Regions from separate parts of the Rossellomorea sp. NS-SX7 genome, predicted to be linked through region 2. Evidence: a T-box and tRNA genes for the amino acid it is inferred to sense, from the RefSeq annotation. Region 2 holds a T-box; the other regions hold tRNA genes.
What was found. A T-box is a leader RNA that pairs with one kind of tRNA and senses whether it is charged. The one in region 2 lies ahead of alaS (alanine--tRNA ligase), so its partner is inferred to be a tRNA-Ala.

Region 1 (2,249 bases), 1.5 Mb from region 2:
GTTGGGGGCTCTCCCCCTGTGAGAGTAGGACGTCGCCAGGCTATAATCATTCCGCAGTAGCTCAGTGGTAGAGCTATCGGCTGTTAACCGATCGGTCGCAAGTTCGAATCTTGCCTGCGGAGCCATTGCTTCCATAGCTCAGCAGGTAGAGTGCTTCCATGGTAAGGAAGAGGTCACCGGTTCGAGCCCGGTTGGAAGCTTTTATTTTTTAAAAAATAGACTGGCCCATTGGTCAAGCGGTTAAGACACCGCCCTTTCACGGCGGTAACACGGGTTCGAATCCCGTATGGGTCACCATGTTTTTTCACAATAATGAAAGAACTCATCATACATATCGGAGGATTAGCTCAGCTGGGAGAGCATCTGCCTTACAAGCAGAGGGTCGGCGGTTCGATCCCGTCATCCTCCACCATGCTTTTTTACGAAGCGAAGCGGAGTAAAATAAGCGTCCTTAATCTTTGCGTCAGCAAAATATCTTTCCTTCCTTTACTAACAGCGAAGGAAATAATCGTCCTAAAATTGGACAAGACTTAAAAATTTAACACGCCGGTGTAGCTCAACTGGTAGAGCAACTGACTTGTAATCAGTAGGTTGGGGGTTCAAGTCCTCTTGCCGGCACCATTTTCTCTCATTATGGAGGGGTAGCGAAGTGGCTAAACGCGGCGGACTGTAAATCCGCTCCTTCGGGTTCGGCAGTTCGAATCTGCCCCCCTCCACCATTGTATATTTCAAAATGAAATGGACATATTAGTAATGTCCCTTTTTTATGTCATAATATTGGGCTATAGCCAAGCGGTAAGGCATCGCACTTTGACTGCGACATGCGTTGGTTCGAATCCAGCTAGCCCAGCCATTATGAGCCATTAGCTCAGTTGGTAGAGCATCTGACTTTTAATCAGAGGGTCGAAGGTTCGAGTCCTTCATGGCTCATCATTATTTCTCACATCTTACCCATGGATGTGAGAAATTCCTATATCATTAATTGGGGCCTTAGCTCAGCTGGGAGAGCGCCTGCTTTGCACGCAGGAGGTCAGCGGTTCGATCCCGCTAGGCTCCACCATACATACGACATTAAGAACCTCAACTCTTTAATAAAGTTGGGGTTTTTTTATGTAGCTGGTGTTTGTGGCAGGGAAAATGTAAAATTCATTCGTAAAACCACTGGCAAGAGAAAAATTTTGTTTGTTTATGGAGGATAGCGGCCATTATTTTTGAGTTGTTAGCAGGATTTCAGTCAAAATACGTGGTATTTTTAGTTGCATGGAGCCTATAACATGTAATTGGAACAGGTATGGGGGATAATCATGCCACATTTTAATTAATTGCACCGGAATCCCGATAATTGCGCCAGTTTCGAATTAATTGCACCGGAATCCCGATAATTGCGCCAGTTTCGAATTAATTACACCGGAACCCCGATAATCGCGCCGCTTTCGAATTAATTACGCCACTTGTCGAAAAATCTCTACGCTGCCAGTTTTCTAAACAAGCCCATAACATGGCCCTCGGCCTAATATTCTTCCACAATCCCCTCCCTAAACCCACCCCCTGCCGCATATATATACACAATCCTGTCCAGTTGAGTCATCGCTCAATTACAGGCTACAATAGAGGAAGTGTTAGACAAAAGGGTTAGGAGGAATATGAACTATGAACAGAAATATTTCAATTATCGGGGTACCTATGGATTTAGGACAGATGAGACGCGGTGTCGATATGGGACCAAGTGCCATCCGTTATGCAGGAGTGGTTGAGCGACTTGAAAATTTGGGGTATGAAATGAAAGACCTTGGCGATATTGAAATTGGCCAGGCTGAACGAGTACATAATAACCCGGATACGAATTTGAGAAATTTGAAAGCGGTTGCTGAAGCGAGCGGCAAGCTTGCATCTAAAGTGGATGAAGTGATTTCAAGCGGTGATTTCCCATTGATTTTCGGAGGGGATCACAGTATTGCCATCGGTACGTTGGCTGGTGTTTCTAAACACTATGAGAACTTAGGGGTCATCTGGTATGACGCGCATGGAGATTTAAATACAGGGGAAACTTCTCCGTCAGGAAACATCCACGGAATGCCTCTTGCGGTAAGCTTGGGTATCGGTCATGAAGACCTGACAAGCATCGGTGGGGATACGCCGAAGATCAAACCTGAGAATATCGTGATCATCGGGGCCCGTTCACTAGACGAAGGAGAAAGAGAGCTTATCAAGGAAAGAGGCATCAAGGTATATACCATGCATGAAATTGA
Region 2 (2,249 bases):
GATCAGTATCGAAGTTGGTAGGAACTTCCTGAACAACGCAAGCCATTCTTTCAAGTCCCATACCTGTATCGATGTTCTTCTTTGGAAGCGGTGTATACGTCCCATCCGGATTATGGTTGAACTGGGAGAACACAAGATTCCATACTTCAAGATAGCGGTCGTTTTCCCCGCCTGGATATAATTCAGGATCTTTCGGGTCATCACCATATTGGGGTCCGCGGTCGTAGAAGATTTCTGTGTTAGGACCGCTTGGGCCTTCCCCGATATCCCAGTAGTTACCTTCTATCCGGATGATCCGCTCAGCTGGTACGCCTACTTTTTTGTTCCATATTTCAAATGCTTCTTCGTCCTCAGGGTGAATCGTAACCGATAATTTCTCAGGATCGAATCCGATCCATTTATGATCTGTCAGGAATTCCCAAGCCCATTCAATTGATTCCACTTTGAAATAGTCACCGATTGAAAAGTTTCCAAGCATTTCAAAGAACGTATGATGACGGGCCGTCTTCCCTACATTTTCAATATCATTCGTACGGATGGATTTCTGTGCATTGACGATTCTCGGGTTTTGAGGAATGACACGTCCGTCAAAGTATTTCTTTAATGTTGCCACACCGCTGTTGATCCACAGCAATGAAGGGTCTTCATGGGGCACAAGCGATGCACTCGGTTCTACGCTGTGTCCTTTTTCTTTAAAAAAATCTAAAAACATTTGGCGGATTTGTGCGCCGGTTAACTTGTTCATTTGAATTTCCTCCTTTAGTTATGTAGATAAAAAAGCATACAAAAAAGCCCTCATCCCAAAACAGGGACGAGAGCTAACTCGCGGTACCACCCTGGTTGTGAATATGAAAAAACCTATATTCACCCCTCATACACCTTAACGCGGTTCAACGGCAGGGTTTTTCCTGCACTCTGGATTAGCTTTCGGTCATCCTTCATCTGGAACTTCTTTCAGCCGTGGAAGTTCCTCTCTTATGTGCATCCGCACTCAGATGGGCTATAACCTACTTGATCCTTCATCATTTTGATCTTGTAAACTTTATTGTATATGTTGGATTATAGAAATATTCAATCCTTTTGTCAATGTTATCCCATCAGTTTTTTGCATTTAGAAAATGGGTTCTTCCGTGTAAGATGGCCACTTTTACCACTGCAAGGACAGGAACGGCCACAATCATCCCGATGACTCCACCGATTTCTCCCCCGGCAATAAGGGCACCCATGATGAACAGAGGGTGCATATGAAGGCTTTTCCCGACAATCAGGGGAGATAATATGTTTCCTTCCAGAAATTGCAACACCACAACCAATATGACGACATAGAGGATCATATTCAACGATATAGTGCTCGCTACAATCACTGCAGGGACAGCCCCGATGACCGGCCCGAAGTAAGGAATGACATTGGTGACCCCCATGATGACACCAAGTATCAATGGGTACTTCATGTCCAGAAACCAAAGTACACCTCCTGAGAGTCCTCCGATGATTAGGCAGACCAGAAGCTGCCCGCGGATATAGCCTCCGAGCGACTCATCGACATCCTGGGAGAATCTCAGCGCACTTTGCCTCCATCGCCGAGGAGTCAGTTCCCAAAAGAATTTCTTCACTTTGGTAATATCCTTCAATAAATAAAATGATACAAAAGGCACGATGGCAATGATCAACAGGCTGTTCATCAGTTTCAATAGAATGGAAAGTGCCGCAGCAACAAGACCCGTCAGCCAGCCTTCAACCCCTTCAATTCTCTCATCCAATTGTGTCTGGATCCCATCCGGCCAAGTCGATGTTTCACTTTGGATAAAATGAAGCCACTTTTGGTACTGGGAGGTGAACATAGGGGCATTTTCCGATAGATCTCTCAACTGATGAATGATGACGGGGGTTCCTTTGTAAAGACCATACCCCAAGCCTCCGAAAAACAGGATATAAATAAGCATGATGGCAATTCCGCGATGTATGCCGGCTTCATGAAGCTTCTCCACCAAAGGATGAAGCAAATAGGCGATGAAGCCTCCAATCATAAATGGAAGAAGGGAGATGATCAATACCTCCAAAATCGGATGCCAGACCGGCCTGAGCAAAAAGAGAATATATAGGAAAATGGCACAGACCAAAGCTATGGACAGCCTGTACAACCACTTGGCATAATTTCTTGTTTCCACAGCCACCCCTCCTTCTTATTGTATATTGTTAGAAATCGGGGCAGGTTTTTATACAATAAATATAAAAACTGACTCCCCTGT
Region 3 (2,249 bases), 1.4 Mb from region 2:
CAATAATTCCGGACAACGCTTGCCACCTACGTATTACCGCGGCTGCTGGCACGTAGTTAGCCGTGGCTTTCTGGTTAGGTACCGTCAAGGTGCCGACCTATTCGAACGGCACTTGTTCTTCCCTAACAACAGAGTTTTACGATCCGAAAACCTTCTTCACTCACGCGGCGTTGCTCCGTCAGACTTTCGTCCATTGCGGAAGATTCCCTACTGCTGCCTCCCGTAGGAGTCTGGGCCGTGTCTCAGTCCCAGTGTGGCCGATCACCCTCTCAGGTCGGCTACGCATCGTCGCCTTGGTGAGCCGTTACCTCACCAACTAGCTAATGCGCCGCGGGTCCATCTGTAAGTGGTAGCTAAAAGCCACCTTTCAACAGTTCCTCATGCGAGGAACTGAGTTATCCGGTATTAGCCCCGGTTTCCCGGAGTTATCCCAGTCTTACAGGCAGGTTACCCACGTGTTACTCACCCGTCCGCCGCTGATCTCAGGGAGCAAGCTCCCTTTGATCCGCTCGACTTGCATGTATTAGGCACGCCGCCAGCGTTCGTCCTGAGCCAGGATCAAACTCTCCGATAAAAGTTTGAATAGCTCTTTTTTGTAACGATAATCGTTACGGTAAATCTAGAATTAACGTTGACGTATTGTCTTGTTTTGTTCAGTTTTCAAGGTTCAATTTGTTAAGTGCTTCGTTTGAAGCGACTTTTCAAGTATATCACCGACACTGGTGAGTGTCAACAACTTTTTTAATCTTTTTTCACCGAAGTGAGTTAAGGTAGATTCTTTTACTCCGCTTGCGCTGCGTAAAAAATCTTGGTGGAGCCTAGCGGGATCGAACCGCTGACCTCCTGCGTGCAAAGCAGGCGCTCTCCCAGCTGAGCTAAGGCCCCATCTAAGGTGGTCGGGAAGACAGGATTCGAACCTGCGACCCCTTGGTCCCAAACCAAGTGCTCTACCAAGCTGAGCTACTTCCCGAAATAGATGGCGCGCCCGAGAGGAGTCGAACCCCTAACCTTTTGATCCGTAGTCAAACGCTCTATCCAATTGAGCTACGGGCGCTTAATATAATGAATGTTATTTTCTTTCAAAAAAACTCTGGTGCCGAGGACCGGAATCGAACCGGTACGGTAGTCACCTACCGCAGGATTTTAAGTCCTGTGCGTCTGCCAGTTCCGCCACCCCGGCAAAAATCTTTGGAGCGGAAGACGGGATTCGAACCCGCGACCCCCACCTTGGCAAGGTGGTGTTCTACCACTGAACTACTTCCGCATATATGGTGCGGGTGAAGGGACTTGAACCCCCACGCCTTGCGGCGCCAGATCCTAAGTCTGGTGCGTCTGCCAATTCCGCCACACCCGCATGATAAAAGATATGATGTTTTGCTTGAGCAAAAATCAATGGTGAGCCATGAAGGACTCGAACCTTCGACCCTCTGATTAAAAGTCAGATGCTCTACCAACTGAGCTAATGGCTCATAAAAGTTATGAGAAAAACCAAAATGGTGCCGGCAAGAGGACTTGAACCCCCAACCTACTGATTACAAGTCAGTTGCTCTACCAGTTGAGCTACACCGGCGTGTTAAGTTGTTTATGCTTGTCCTATTTAAGGACGTTTGTTTCCTTCGCCCTTAGTAAAGGAAGGAAAGATATTTTGCTCCGCTGCGCTTCGCAAAAATCTATGGTGGAGGATGACGGGATCGAACCGCCGACCCTCTGCTTGTAAGGCAGATGCTCTCCCAGCTGAGCTAATCCTCCGGATTATAAATCGCCTGGCGACGTCCTACTCTCACAGGGGGAGAGCCCCCAACTACCATCGGCGCTGAAGAGCTTAACTTCCGTGTTCGGCATGGGAACGGGTGTGACCTCTTCGCCATAATCACCAGACGAATATTCAATTGAAGGGTTGTTCCTTCAAAACTAGATAAAGGATTGATGTCAAGATTACCGGTATTGCCGTTGTTCATTTAAAAATGACTCTTTGTGGTTAAGTCCTCGATCGATTAGTATCAGTCAGCTCCACATGTCACCATGCTTCCACCTCTGACCTATCTACCTAGTCATCTTCTAGGGATCTTACTCACATAAAGTGATGGGAAATCTCATCTCGAGGGGGGCTTCATGCTTAGATGCTTTCAGCACTTATCCCTTCCGCACATAGCTACCCAGCGATGCCTTTGGCAAGACAACTGGTACACCAGCGGTGCGTCCATCCCGGTCCTCTCGTACTAAGGACAGCTCCTCTCAAATTTCCTGCG

Region 1: it has a tRNA-Ala gene. The T-box ahead of alaS (alanine--tRNA ligase) is inferred to sense a tRNA for this amino acid. The anticodon was not compared.
Region 3: it has a tRNA-Ala gene. The T-box ahead of alaS (alanine--tRNA ligase) is inferred to sense a tRNA for this amino acid. The anticodon was not compared.

What each region holds. Positions count from the first base shown of each region.
Region 1 is NZ_CM128249.1:4,192,475-4,194,723, forward strand. It holds rRNA gene rrf (5S ribosomal RNA) at 1-41, shown strand, start outside; tRNA gene ACUXV2_RS20825 (tRNA-Asn) at 51-125, shown strand; tRNA gene ACUXV2_RS20830 (tRNA-Thr) at 128-200, shown strand; tRNA gene ACUXV2_RS20835 (tRNA-Glu) at 223-297, shown strand; tRNA gene ACUXV2_RS20840 (tRNA-Val) at 337-412, shown strand; tRNA gene ACUXV2_RS20845 (tRNA-Thr) at 546-621, shown strand; tRNA gene ACUXV2_RS20850 (tRNA-Tyr) at 636-719, shown strand; tRNA gene ACUXV2_RS20855 (tRNA-Gln) at 779-853, shown strand; tRNA gene ACUXV2_RS20860 (tRNA-Lys) at 858-930, shown strand; tRNA gene ACUXV2_RS20865 (tRNA-Ala) at 985-1,060, shown strand; gene rocF (arginase) at 1,651-2,249, shown strand, end outside.
Region 2 is NZ_CM128249.1:2,690,143-2,692,391, forward strand. It holds gene alaS (alanine--tRNA ligase) at 1-745, opposite strand, end outside; T-box leader at 805-1,032, opposite strand; gene ACUXV2_RS13535 (AI-2E family transporter) at 1,098-2,168, opposite strand.
Region 3 is NZ_CM128249.1:4,114,307-4,116,555, reverse strand. It holds rRNA gene ACUXV2_RS20400 (16S ribosomal RNA) at 1-574, opposite strand, end outside; tRNA gene ACUXV2_RS20395 (tRNA-Ala) at 810-885, opposite strand; tRNA gene ACUXV2_RS20390 (tRNA-Pro) at 894-970, opposite strand; tRNA gene ACUXV2_RS20385 (tRNA-Arg) at 978-1,054, opposite strand; tRNA gene ACUXV2_RS20380 (tRNA-Leu) at 1,092-1,180, opposite strand; tRNA gene ACUXV2_RS20375 (tRNA-Gly) at 1,190-1,264, opposite strand; tRNA gene ACUXV2_RS20370 (tRNA-Leu) at 1,270-1,354, opposite strand; tRNA gene ACUXV2_RS20365 (tRNA-Lys) at 1,394-1,469, opposite strand; tRNA gene ACUXV2_RS20360 (tRNA-Thr) at 1,495-1,570, opposite strand; tRNA gene ACUXV2_RS20355 (tRNA-Val) at 1,674-1,749, opposite strand; rRNA gene rrf (5S ribosomal RNA) at 1,762-1,878, opposite strand; rRNA gene ACUXV2_RS20345 (23S ribosomal RNA) at 1,975-2,249, opposite strand, start outside.